2 linked regions of the Pararoseomonas sp. SCSIO 73927 genome follow. Each later gene encodes a partner of the first gene's protein in a complex. Links are inferred from orthologs where the notes say so. Each region holds a gene or a part of one and is shown on either strand. Other genes may lie near its edges. The genes, in order: xseA and VQH23_RS22045.

The links.
Region 2: the proteins of xseA (region 1) and VQH23_RS22045 are in contact, whole or in part, in a cryo-EM structure (PDB 8TXR), measured with the Escherichia coli proteins. The link is inferred for Pararoseomonas sp. SCSIO 73927 from one-to-one orthologs.

The regions. Positions count from the first base shown.
Region 1 is NZ_CP146232.1:1,403,049-1,409,776, reverse strand. Bases 1,829-4,812 are described here. They hold xseA (exodeoxyribonuclease VII large subunit), read right to left. Parts: upstream 4,118-4,812; coding sequence 2,540-4,117; downstream 1,829-2,539. Other genes in these bases: VQH23_RS06655 (histidine kinase dimerization/phosphoacceptor domain -containing protein), read left to right, coding at 4,225-4,812; VQH23_RS06665 (M23 family metallopeptidase), read right to left, coding at 1,829-2,530. Outside these bases: VQH23_RS06685 (enoyl-CoA hydratase), read right to left, coding at 1-18; VQH23_RS06680 (class I SAM-dependent methyltransferase), read left to right, coding at 125-802; VQH23_RS06675 (hypothetical protein), read right to left, coding at 819-1,010; VQH23_RS06670 (hypothetical protein), read left to right, coding at 1,246-1,437; more of VQH23_RS06665, read right to left, coding at 1,712-1,828; more of VQH23_RS06655, read left to right, coding at 4,813-5,397; VQH23_RS06650 (hypothetical protein), read right to left, coding at 5,401-5,814; VQH23_RS06645 (hypothetical protein), read right to left, coding at 5,850-6,728. UniProt on the Escherichia coli protein: Bidirectionally degrades single-stranded DNA into large acid-insoluble oligonucleotides, which are then degraded further into small acid-soluble oligonucleotides.
Region 2 is NZ_CP146232.1:4,659,105-4,665,269, forward strand. The notes cover bases 3,239-6,165. They hold VQH23_RS22045 (exodeoxyribonuclease VII small subunit), read right to left. Parts: upstream 4,868-6,165; coding sequence 4,610-4,867; downstream 3,239-4,609. Other genes in these bases: dxs (1-deoxy-D-xylulose-5-phosphate synthase), read right to left, coding at 3,239-3,653; VQH23_RS22040 (polyprenyl synthetase family protein), read right to left, coding at 3,678-4,589; VQH23_RS22050 (histone deacetylase family protein), read right to left, coding at 4,885-5,808; VQH23_RS22055 (sulfurtransferase TusA family protein), read right to left, coding at 5,808-6,101. Also shown: VQH23_RS22020 (hypothetical protein), read left to right, coding at 1-411; VQH23_RS22025 (peptide chain release factor 1), read left to right, coding at 523-666; VQH23_RS22030 (TlyA family RNA methyltransferase), read right to left, coding at 663-1,418; more of dxs, read right to left, coding at 1,713-3,238. UniProt on the Escherichia coli protein: Bidirectionally degrades single-stranded DNA into large acid-insoluble oligonucleotides, which are then degraded further into small acid-soluble oligonucleotides.

The sequences.
Region 1 (6,728 bases):
CAGTTCGTTCTCTTCCATGGCGTTCCGCTCCGTGACGAGGGGCGGGAGGGTGCGCCCGGGCGGAGAGGGGGAGCAAGGGGCGGGCGGCGTTGCCCGGCCGGGGGGCGCCGGGCATGGTGCGGCCATGCAGCGCGACGCCGTGCCGGATTCCCCTGATCTCCACACGCTGATCCCGGCCGTGGCGGCGCGCTACGCCGGCGCCTCGCGCTTCACGCGGGAGTTCGTGCCCTCCAAGCTGCGGCGGGATCCGGCGACGGCGGCGCTGCTCGGCCTCGCCCGGCGTACGGGGGGCTTCGGGCACGTGGTGGATCTGGGCTGCGGCCGTGGGCAGTTCGGGATCCTGCTGCTGCTGGCGGGCGGGGCTTCCCGCGTGACGGGGCTGGACCTGGACGCGCGCAAGATTGCGGAGGCAAGGGCGGCGGCGGAGGGGCTGCCGGCCGGATTCGCCGCCGCCGACCTGGCCCGCGCAGAGGTGCCGGAAGGCGACACGATGCTGATGGCGGACGTGCTGTACCAGCTTCCGGCCGGCGCGCAGGTGCCGGTGCTGGAGGGGATGGCGCGGGCGGCGCGGCGGCGCGTGGTGATGCGCCTCTTCGATCCGGATCGCGGCTGGCGCAGCGCCCTCGGCCTGGCGATGGAGCGAGCCGGCCGCGCCATCCGCCGGGACGGTGCCGCGGTGCAGCCCATGCCGGTGGCGGAGGTGGCGGCGCTGTTCGGGCGCGCCGGGTTCCGCTGCACGGTGGCGCCCTGCTGGGCGGGCACGCCCCTGCCGAACGTGCTGCTGGTGGCAGAACGCGGGTAGGGCCGCGGCCGGGCGCTCAGGGCACCACAACCGCAGCTCCCGCAGCGTAGAGCCGCTCCCGCAATCCCTGCACGGGGCGCAGCAGCACGACGCCCGGGGAAGGCCTTCGCAGCAGCTCCGCGCGCGTCTCGGAAACGGCGGCGAGGGCCGATTCGTCGTCGGGGAAGACGGCGACGAGCGGCGCGTCGTGGGGCAGGGGCGGTGACATGCGTCCGATTTTCGAGACGAAGCGTAAAGGAAGGGTTAAACGCCGTCTCGTCGCATGAGCGGAAGGGTCCGGCCGCGCGCGCAACGCGGTGGCTCCGGCCGCGTTCGCCACGCCGGAAGGACGGGCATGGGCATCACCGTCTTGTCACGGCGCGGCGCCTTGCCGGGCGGCGCAACCCGCAACACCTTCCGCCCCACGGCCAGCCCATCCCGGCCACCATCGGAGTCCGACTTCCATGCGCGTACCGCTTCCCGGCCGCGACTACTTCCCGCCGCGCGTCCTCCTGCGCGGGCCGGTGCGCCCCGTTCCGGTCACCCCGCAGCGCGGCGCGCGCGGCGAGTGGCCGTCGCTCGGGCCCGTCATGCCGATGCGGATGCCCGCCTCCCCTCCCACGCCGATGGCCGGGCTGCAGCCGACCGCGTCCTGACGTCGGGAGGCTCTGCCTCCCGTACCCTCCGCCGGGCGAAGAAAGAATTCTTCCCCCGAACCCCTATCATCCCTTCCTGGCGGGCTGCCGCGGAATGCCGGGCTGCACCGCGAAGCAAGATCACTGGTGCGGTGGCAACCCTTGCTGCGATGTCCCGCGCCGAGGCTCATGGAGCCCTGGCGCGCCGCAAGCCCCGCATCCCGCGGCAGCCCAATAGAGAAAGATGAGGGGGTTTCCAGGGGGAGAATTCCTTCTCCCCCTGGTCCCGCCAGCATCAGGGCAGAACCAACCGCGGGTCGACCGAGGTGGAGAGCCAGAACAGCCCGAGATGCAGGTGTGGCCCCGTCACGCGCCCCGTGGCGCCGGAGAGGCCGATGACCCCTCCGCGCGGGACGGACTCGCCTTCCCGCAGGTCCAGGCGGGACATGTGGGCGTAGAGGGTGGTGACCCCGTGCCCGTGCTCGATCAGCATCGTGTTCCCCGTGAAGTAGAGGTCCTCCGCCAGCGTCACGCGCCCGCCGGCGGCGGCGCGGAGCGGGGTGCCGACGGGCACGGCGATGTCAAGGCCGAGATGCGGCGCGCGGGGCTCCCCGTTCAGGATGCGCTGGCTGCCGTAGACGCCGCTGATCGGGCCTTCCGCCGGCCAGGCGAAGCCTTCCGCGAAGTGGGGGATGGCGGTGTCGGTGCGGCGGGCGGCATTGAGGCGCTCCTGCTCCGCGCGGATGCGGGCCAGGGCCTCGGCGTCGGGCGTCACCATGCGGCCGGGCAGGCCGTTCAGGCGCTGGATGCTCCACTGGCGGGGCGCGACGGCGAAGCCGTGCTCCTCGCGCCGCCCATCGGGGGAGACGATGCCGAGCGCGGCCTGCGCGCCGGCGTCGCGGCCCAGGCCGAAGGCGAAGACGCCGTTCGGGGCGACGCGAACCGCCTTGCCCTCGAAGGTCAGGCGCGTGCCGGGATCGGCGCGGCCGGTGACGAGCGCGCCCTGGGTGATCCGCTCGGGCAGCACCACGGCGGCGCGCGCGGCGCGGGCGAGGAGGAGCGCGGGAAGCGCCAGGGGCAGAGCGACGGTGGCGCGTCGGGACAGGGTGCTCATGGCCCCCTTCTACAGCAGCGTGTCCTGCGCCGCTGCGGCCTTGCCGCGCCGCTTCGCGCGATCATCGGTCACGTTCACGCTGCCATCGGCGAATTGCAGGGAGAGCTTCTGGCCCGGGAGGACGGCGGCGGCCGCGGTGACGGGGCCGCCGGAGGCGTCGCGCACGAGGGCGAAGCCACGCTCCAGCAGCGCGCCGTAGGAGGCGCCCTCCAGCCGGGCGGAGAGGCCTTCCAGCGCCGCCCGCCGCTCCCGCAGGCGCCCCAGCACGAAGGGCGTGGGATCGGGGATGCGGGCCAGGGAGGCACCGCGCTCCGCCACGCGGCGGCGGGCGACGGAGTCCAGCCGCTCCTCCGCGCGCAGCAGCGCGGCGCGCCCCTCGCGCAGCCGGCCGCGCAGCAGCGGCGCGGGATCGGGCGCGAGCGCGAGGCGGCGGAGCCCCCGCGCCAGCACGGCGCGCGCGGCGCCGCCGATCCGCACGCCGAGAAGGTCGAGCGCGCCTCTCTGCCGCGCGATGCTCTCCTGCGGGCGCGGCAGGCGCGCGGCGGCGCCTTCCAGCGCGCGGCGCTTGGCGGCGATGAGCGCGCGCGGGGCGAGCTGCAGCCGGTGGCCGCGATCCTCCAGCCGGTTGCGTCCGGCGACGAGGAGGGCGGGCAGGTCCGGCAGGCCGGAGGCGGCGCGCGCAAGGCGCAGCCGGCCGCGATCCAGCACGGAATGCCCGGCGCGCGCCAGCCGCGTGCCGCGCTGCGCCAGCACGGCCATCAGCTCCTCCCGCGCCGGCACCGCCAGCTCCGCGGCGGCGGTGGGCGTCGGCGCGCGGCGGTCGGAGGCGAAGTCGATCAGCGTCGTGTCCGTCTCGTGACCCACGGCGGAGATGAGCGGGATGGGCGAGGCGGCGGCGGCGCGCACCACCACTTCCTCGTTGAAGGCCATCAGATCCTCCAGGCTGCCGCCGCCGCGCGCGACGATCACCACGTCCGGGCGCGGGATGCGGCCGAGCGGCGAGAGCCCGCCCATGGTGGCGATGGCGGCCGCTACCGCCTCCGCCGCGCCCCCTCCCTGCACGGCGACGGGGATGAGCAGCACGCGGCGCGGGAAGCGGCGCTCGAGGGTGGTGCGGATGTCGTGCAGCACCGCGCCCTTCTCGCTCGTGATCACGCCGACCACCTCCGGCAGGAAGGGAAGGGGGCGCTTGCGCGCCTCGTCGAACAGCCCTTCCGCGCCGAGGCGCTGGCGCAGCTTCTCGATGCGCGCCAGCAGTGCGCCTTCACCGGCGTACTCCAGCTTCTCGATCTGCAGCGCGTAGTCGGAGCGCTTGTCGGAGGCGGTGATCTTGCCGGTGGCGATCACCTCCACCCCGTTCTCCGGCCTCACCTGCAGCTTCGAGAGGGCGCCGCGCCAGATGATGGCGCGGATCGTCCCCGCCTCATCCTTCATGGAGAGGTAGGAGTGGCCGGAGGGGTAGGTCTTGAACTCCGTGATCTCGCCGCGCACGCGGATGCGGCCGAAGGCGCTCTCCAGCGTGCGCTTCACCGCGCCCGAGATCTCGGAAACGCTGTACTCGGGGATGTTGCTCACGGGGGCGTCCATCACGGGATTATGGCCCAGCCCGCCCGTTCACGCCACGCGGACGGGCGAAACCTTGCTCCCCCCTGCGCCCTTCCGTTGGGGTAACAGACAAGGTTCGATGCCAGCCCATGCCTGCGGACGCCGCCGATATCCCGATGGAGGAGCAGCTCGCGCGGCTCCGTCGCTACGGCGAGATTCTCAATGATTTCGCGCGCATGGCGGCGGAGACGAGCGACGCGGCGCGGCTGATCCAGCTCGCCTGCGTGCAGGCCTCCCGCGGGATCGGGATCCAGCACACCAAGGCGCTGCAGCACCGGCCGGACCACGGGGACCTGCTGATCGTGGCCGGCGTCGGCTGGAACCCCGGCGTGGTCGGGCATGTCAGTCTCGGCACCGACCTCGCTTCCCTGCCCGGCCAGGCGCTGCGCACGCGGCTGCCCAACGTGGTGGACGACCTGCCGAACGACCGGGAGTTCCGCTACCCGCCTGTGCTGCGGGAGCACGGCATCGTCTCCGCGCTCAACGTGCCGGTGGCGGTGGATGGCGATGTTTGGGGCGTGCTGGAGGTGGACAGCGACGCGCCGCGGGGCTTCGGGCCGGATGACGTGAGCTTCCTCCTCGCGCTCGCCAACACGCTCGGCCTCGCGCTGCGCGGCCGGCTCGGGGCGCAGGAGGCGGTGGACGCCGCCGCCGACGCCGCCCGGCAGCTGGCGCAGGAGCGGCTGCTGCGGGGGGAGCTGCAGCACCGCAGCAAGAACGATCTGCAGCTCATTCTCTCCCTCCTCGTGCTGCAGCGCCGCCGCCTGCCGGAGGGCGAGGCGCGGCGGATCATGGGAGAGGCGCTGGACCGGGTGGCGGCGATCGGGGTGGCTCACGACCATCTGAGTCCCATTGGCGGCGCCGCGCAGGTGGATCTAGCGGAGTACCTCCACGCGCTCTGCGGCAATCTTTCGCAGCGGCGGACGGAGGTAGCGGTAGAGACGGCGCTGGAGCCCGTGATGATGCCCCATGCCCGCGCCGTGCCGCTCGGCCTCATCGTGAACGAGCTGGTGACGAACGCGCTGAAGCACGCCTTCCCCGAGGGGCAGGGGGGCACGATCCGGGTGGAGTTCGCCATTCCCCCGGGCGGGGAGGCGCGGCTCTGCGTGCGGGACGACGGGGTGGGGATGGGCCCGGCCCGCCCGGGCAGCTCCGGCACGGAGCTGGTGAGGCGGCTGGTGGACCAGGTGGGCGGCAAGATGGCGCGCGCCGAGCAGGCCCGGGGCACGGGGTTCTGCGTGTTCTTCCCCCTGGTGACCTGAGCGTCAGACCCAGGGCGAGAGGAAGGTCCTGCGCCGCCCGGCCGGCCGGGGCGCCGGTTCCGCATTTGCCGAGGGGCGTGCGGAGGCCGATTTTGGGATGGGCGCGGCGGGACTGGCCGCGGCCGGCGGCTGCCGGGTGGCATTGGCCCCGATCGAGGTGATGCCCATGGCGGAGCAGTAGACGAGGCAGCCATTCACCACGGCAACCAGGTACTCGGCCAGCCCCGCTGGGGAGCCGTTCATCTGCCCATTCAGCACCACCGCCACGCAGACTGCCTCGGCCACCACCAGCGCGAGCCATCTCGGGTTGAAGTTCAGCGCCGCCTGGAGGGCGTTCGGAACCACGAAGGTCGCCGCGGTCGCGCCGCCGAAGGTCAGCAGGCTCTGCGTCGTGAAGAAGTCGTTCGGTGTCGTCATGGCGTGGTCCGCTCCATTCCTGTCCGGTGACGGGCTCAGTGATCCCAGCGTGTCCGCCGCCTCTCGTAGGGCACGATGTCCGGCGGCTGCCCGGTGCTGGAGCGCAGGCGCGGCAGGAGAAGGTCCCGCCTGGCCTCGCCCTGGCAGATCGCCCAGTCGACGATGCTGACGGCACCGTCCTCGCTCACCAGGCCCTTCTCCTGAACGAGCCGGATCGCGGCCCGCTGGACGTCCTCGTGGCGGAACAGCTCAGCCTTCTCCGGCCCGCTGAGCCAGCTCAGCAGGGGCAGGCGGAGCTCCGGCGCCTTCTCCGCCGACGGGAAGTTCAGCATGAACGGAGTCTGCTTCCAGCCGGAGCGCCGCGAGACCTCCGCCATGCTCGGGTAGGAGGCCGGCACGCGACGGGTCGAGTTCTCGCGCAGGAAGCCGGCGGTGAAGTAGCTGTTCCCCAGCCCGTCCTCGTCGAAGGACTGCTCGTCGGCGAAGCTGGAGCACAGGATCGTCCGGCACCAGAAGGTCTCGAAGCCCAGTTCCTCCCCCCGCCTCGCCCGCTCGCGGTAGAGATGCGCGCGGAAGTCGCGGCCGATCGCCCCGGCGTGACAGGAATCGACGAAGAGGCGGACGCGGAGGTTCTCCCCCCGGGTGCCGCGGCGCACGACGCCCTCCACGAGGGCGCTGACGAGGGCCTCGATCCGCCAGGGCCCGTCATGGAGGAGGATGGTGCTCTCCCCCGGCCTCTCCCCGGGCGCGCCGTGGCCCGAGAAGTAGATGTTGATCTGGGCGGACCGGAACTCCGGATCCCCGGCGTTGACGTCGATCCAGTGGCAGAGGCTCTCGATGCCGGTGCACGCCGCCGCCTCGGTCGGATCCGCCAGCCAGACCGTGTGCGTGAAGTAGCCCGCGCTCCGCATCAG
Region 2 (6,165 bases), 3.3 Mb from region 1 along the record:
CCCGAGGCGCAGCTCGCCGTCGCCCAGCAGGGCAGCGGCAACATGCTCGTCCTCGCGGCGCGCGCGGGTCAGGCGAGCGACATCGCCCGCGCCGTCTGCCGCCGCATGGTCTCCGCCGCCGGCCGGCTCGGCGGGGAGAGGGCGGGCGTCCTCGCCATGTTCCTGGACGACATCGGTCGCCAGGAGTGGCGCGGCCTGCGGGACAGGCGGGACCTCGAGGGCGCGGTGCGCCGCTTCCTCACCACGCCGGAAGCGCGGCGGGTTTCGGCCGTCACCTGCGCGTCGCGAATGGAGCTCTTCGGCATGGCGCCGCCGGATTCGGTGCCCGAGGGCGAGCTGCGCTTCCGCAACCCCGCCCGCCCGCATGCGCGTGAGACGGCGCTTCTGCCGGCGCTCGTCTCCACGCCGTAGCACGGGCCAGAGAACGGCCATGATCCTCACAAGGACGGGAGGATCAAGGAAACCGATGGCCGCACCTCTTCGTTCAGGCCCATGCTGCACCGCAAGAGAACGAGGACGGCCATGACGGACGCGGAGATCGAGAGAGCCCAGGAGGAGCTGGACCGCCTGCTCAACGATCCCGAGGTCCGCATGGACCCCGCTCGCGTCTGGGCCCTGGCCGGCCGCCTTTCCCAGGGCACCGCCGCACCGGGCGCGCAGCGCTAGCCCGACCTGCGGGCGCCGATCAGGAACTCCTTATTTCCCTCGGGCCCGGTGATCGGGCTTTCCGTAACACCCAGGACCTCCCAGCCCGCCAGGCCCGACCACCAGCCCGTCACCTTCGCGCAGACGGCGCGATGCACGTTCGGGTCGCGCACCACGCCCCCCTTTCCCACATTGCCCGGCCCCGCCTCGAACTGCGGCTTGATGAGCGCGACGGCGAAGGCGCTGGGCGCCGCCATGGCCAGGGCCGCCGGCAGCACGGTGGAGAGGCCGATGAAGGAGGCATCGCAGACCACGGCCCCGACCGGCTCGGGCACCTGCGCCGGTTCCAGGTAGCGGGCGTTCACGCGTTCCAGGACCACCACGCGCGGGTCGTTCCGCAGGCTCCAGGCCAGCTGCCCGTGGCCGACATCCACCGCGTAGACCCGTGCCGCCCCGTGGTGCAGCAGCACATGGGTGAAGCCGCCGGTCGATGCGCCTACGTCGATGCAGACCCGGCCGGCGGGATCCAGCCCGAAGGCTTCCAGCCCGTGCGCCAGCTTCAGCCCACCCCGGCTCACCCAGGGGTGGTCCTGGCCGCGCACCTCCAGCGGGTCGCCCTCCCGCAGCTCCTGCCCGGGCTTGTCCACCCGGCGCTCACCGCTGAACACCACCCCCGCCAGGATCAGCGCCTGCGCCCGCGTCCGGCTCTCGGCCAGGCCCCGCTCCACGAGGGCGGCGTCGGCGCGCTGCTTGGCGGGCTTGGGCTGTGGCAAGGCGTCGTCTCCGCGAAAGGCCGGCCAGGATAGCAGCCCCAGCCGCCCGGTGGGGGAACAGGGACGTGCGGAAGTCGCGGGCTCGGCGACGCCGGGAGGCGCTGGCAGGGTCTACCGCCCGGACCCCGATTTCCCTCTTAGGGCTTTCGCCGGGGAGACCTGTCCGGCGCAGGGCGCCCATGCCCCAGGGAAGCCGAAGCTCCCGCGTTTCACAGCAGCCGTTGGAGAGAAGATGAGGGCGGGGTTAGCAGGGGGAGGGCGAATCCCATCGCCCTCCCCCTGTCTACGGCGGCTTCAGGCCCGGGCCGGCTGCACGGCCACCTCGCGCCCCAGCGCGTCGCGCGCCGCCTGGGCGATCTGCGGCCCGTTGAGCCCGGCCAGGTCGTACTGCTTCTTCGGCGCTTCGTGGTCGATGTAGGCGTCCGGCAGAACCAGCGGGCGGAAGCGCAGGCCGCCGTCCAGAAGCCCGGCATGGGCGAGGTGCTGGGCGACGAGGCTGCCGAAGCCGCCGACGCTGCCCTCCTCCACCGTCAGCAGCACGGCGTGGCTGCGGGCCAGCCGCTCCACCAGCTCCGTGTCGAGCGGCTTGGCGAAGCGGGCATCCGCAACGGTGCAGGAAAGGCCTTGGGCGGCCAGCTCCTCGGCCGCCTTCATCGCCTCCGCCAGGCGCGTGCCGTAGGAGAGGATGGCGATGGTGCTCCCCTCCCGCAGGACGCGGCCCTTGCCGATCGGCAGCACCGTGCCGCGCGCCGGCAGCTCCAGCCCCGTGCCCTCGCCGCGCGGGTAGCGGAAGGCGATGGGCCCGGAATCATGGGCGGCGGCGGTGGCGACCATGTGGACCAGCTCCACCTCGTCGGCGGCCGCCATCAGCGTCATGTTGGGGATGCAGCCGAGGAAGGCGACGTCGTAGGCGCCTGCATGGGTGGCGCCGTCCGCGCCCACCAGCCCGGCGCGGTCCATGGCGAAGCGCACGGGCAGGTTCTGCAGCGCCACGTCGTGCACCACCTGATCGTAGGCGCGCTGGAGGAAGGTGGAGTAGATCGCGACGAAGGGCTTCAGCCCCTCCGTCGCCATGCCGGCGGCGAAGGTCACGGCGTGCTGCTCGGCGATGCCCACGTCGAAGGTCCGGCGGGGGAAGCGCTTCTCGAAGGCGTCCAGCCCGGTGCCGCTGGGCATGGCGGCGGTCACGGCGACCACGGTGGGATCGGCATCGGCCTCCGCGATCAGGGCCTGGGCGAACACCTTGGTGTAGCTCGGCGGGCCGGGCGGGGCCTTCACCTGCTCGCCCGTCACCACGTTGAACTTCACCACGCCGTGGTACTTGTCCGCGCTCGCCTCGGCGGGGGCGTAGCCCTTACCCTTCTGCGTCACGACGTGGAGCAGGATGGGCCCGCCCTCGTCGGCCTCGCGCAGGTTCCGCAGCACGGGCAGCAGGTGGTCCAGGTCGTGCCCGTCGATCGGGCCGACATAGTAGAAGCCCATCTCCTCGAAGAGGGTGCCGCCCGTCAGCATGCCGCGCGCGTACTCGTCCGCGCGCTTGGCCGCCTGCGCCAGCGGCCGCGGGAAGCGCCGGGCCAGCCGCCCCATCACCTCGCGGATGGAGAGGAACGGGCGCGAGGAGATGAGGCGGGAGAGGTAGGCCGACATGGCGCCGACGGGGCGCGCGATCGACATGTCGTTGTCGTTCAGCACCACGACGAGGCGGGACTTCAGCGCCCCCGCGTTGTTCATCGCCTCATAAGCCATGCCGGCGGACATGGCGCCGTCGCCGATCACGGCGATGACGTTCTGCCCGACGCCCTTCCCCTTCCCCAGCGGCGCGAGGAGGTCGCGCGCCACGGCCATGCCGAGGCCCGCCGAGATGGAGGTGGAGGAGTGGGCGGCGCCGAAGGGGTCGTACTCGCTCTCGCTGCGGCGGGTGAAGCCGGACAGCCCGCCGCCCTGGCGCAGCGTGCGGATCCGGTCCCGCCGCCCCGTCAGGATCTTGTGGGGGTAGGTCTGGTGGCCGACGTCCCAGATCAGCCGGTCGTCCGGCGTGTCGAAGATCGCGTGCAGCGCGACGGTCAGCTCCACGACGCCGAGGGAGGCGCCGAGGTGCCCGCCGGTGGTGGAGACGGTGTGGATCGTCTCCGCCCGCAACTCCTCCGCCAGCTGCTTCAGCTGCTCGGGGGAGAGGTTGCGCATGTCCGAGGGATGACGGACGCGGTCGAGGAGGGGCGTGACAGGTGGGGACATGCGTCGTGCTCTCTCGATCGCCGCCTAGTTCCGGCGGCGGATGACGTGGTCGGCCAGCGCGCGCATAAGGCCCGCGCGCTCGTCGAAGCTCTCAAGATGGGCCTTGGCCTGGTCCACCAGCCGCTCGGCCTGGGCGCGGGCGCGCTCGGGGCCGAGGAGGCCGAGAAGGGTCGCCTTCCCCGCGCCGGCATCCTTGCCCGTGGCCTTGCCGGTCTCCTCCGGGGTCGCCGTGAGGTCCAGCAGGTCGTCGGCGATCTGGAAGGCGGCGCCGATCTCGCGGCCATAATAGAGCAGGCACTGGCGGGAATGGGCGGGCGCCTTGCCGAGGATGGCGCCGGCCTCGGCCGAGAACTCGATCAGCCGGCCGGTCTTGAGCTGCTGGAGCCGGACGATCGCGGCCTCGTCGGGCGGCGTCGTCGCGGTTTCCGCCATGATGTCCAGCATCTGGCCACCGACCATGCCGCGCGCGCCGGAGGCGAGGGCCAGCGCGAGGCAGAGATCGGCGCGCACGGCCGGATCCTGGTGCGTCTCGGGCGCGGCCAGGGTGGCGAAGGCCTGGGTCTGCAGCGCGTCGCCCACCAGGATGGCGGTGGCCTCGTCCCAGGCCTTGTGGACGGTCGGCTTGCCGCGGCGCAGGTCGTCGTCGTCCATCGCCGGCAGGTCGTCATGCACGAGCGAGTAGGCGTGCAGCATTTCGACCGCGGCCGCCACGCGAAGGGCGGATTCGCGGCCTACCCCGAACTGCCGCGCGCCCTCCAGCACGAGGAAGGCGCGCATCTTCTTGCCGCCGCCCATGGTGGCGTAACGCATGGCGGCGAAAAGCTTGCGCTCCTCGCCCTCCTCCTTCGGCAGCAGCGCGTCCAGCGCCTCGTCCACCTCGGAGGCGGCCTCGGCCATCGCCGACTTCAGGTCTTCCGCGAAGGTCGCGTCCGTCATCGTCCCGCTCATCGCCGCCCCTACTCCACGTCCCGCAGGGCCGGCACCGGGCCGGGCACCAGGGCCTGGACCCGCGCCTCCGCCTCGTCCAGCTTGCGCTGGCAGTGCGCGCGCAGGGCGGTGCCGCGGGCGTAGGAGTCCATCGCCTCCTCCAGCTTCGCCTGCCCGCCCTCCAGCCGGCGCACGATGGCCTCCAGCTCGGCCACCGCCTCCTCGAAGGAGAGGTTCTCAACCTCGGCCAGGGACTCGTTCATTGCATCGGTCATCGTATCGGGCATGGCTGGCGGGTTCCGGGTCAGGCGCGGACCAGGGCGCGCAGATGCGCGGCCACCGATCGGGCGAGGGCGCCGAGGTCGTAGCCCCCTTCCAGCAACGAGACCACCCGGCCGCCGCAAACCCGGTTGGCGGTCTCGCAGATCGCTTCCGTCACCCGGCCGAAATCCTCCTCCGTCAGGCGCAGCCCGGCCAGCGGATCGGCCCGGTGGGCGTCGAAGCCGGCGGAGACGATGATGAGGCCCGGCGCGAAGGCCGCGACGGCGGGAAGGATGTCCCGCTCCCAGATCAGGCGGAAGGCCGGGCCTTCCGTGCCGGCGGCCAGGGGGACGTTGAGGATGTTGCCCCGCCCCACCTCCGAGGCCGCGCCCGTTCCTGGATAGAGCGGCATCTGGTGGGACGAGGCGAACATCAGCGAAGGCTCGTTCCAGAAGGCCGCCTGGGTGCCGTTCCCGTGATGCACGTCGAAGTCCAGCACCGCCACCCGCTCCACCCCGTGCGCGGCCTGGGCGTGGCGCGCGGCGACCGCGGCGCTGGAGAAGAAGCAGAACCCCATGGCCGTGTCGGGTTCGGCGTGGTGGCCGGGGGGGCGCACGGCGCAGAAGGCGCGGGAGAACTCGCCGCGCATCACCGCGTCCACCGCCTCCACTCCGGCGCCGGCGGCGCGCAGCGCGGCCTCGGCGGTGCCGGCGTTCATGGCCGTGTCGGCGTCCAGGGGCACCGTCTCCCCCTCGGCCGGACGGATGGAGAGGATGCGGTCCACATGGGACTCGGGATGCACCCGCAGCAACTGCTCCCGCGTCGCCTCCGGCGCCTCGGCCCGGACGAGGGTGGAGAACTCCTGCGTCTCCAACACCTGCATCACCGCACGCAGCCGCGCCGGCGCCTCCGGGTGGTAGGGCGCGTTCTCGTGCCGGAGGCAGGCGGGATGGGTGAGGAGGAGCATCAGCCCCCCTTCCCCGGCGCGTCGGACTTCTCGTCGCGCTTGCGCAGGGTGAACCTGAAGACCCCCGCGCTCTCGCTGAAGGAGACGAGGGCGTGGCCGGTCTCCCGGCAATAGGCCTGGAAGTCGATCACGCTCGCGGCGTCCGTGGCGAGCACGGTCAGGCGCGCGCCCGGCGCCAGCCCGCGCAGGGCCTTGTTGGCCTTCAGCACGGGCAGCGGACAGGTCAGGCCCTGGACGTCGAGCAGGGTCTCTTTTGTGGTCCCGGCGGGGGACGTGTCGGACGGCGCTGCCATAGAGCCGGCCAATCCACCACCGGGAACGCCGCAAGTCCAGCACCCCGGCCCCTCTCTCGCGCGA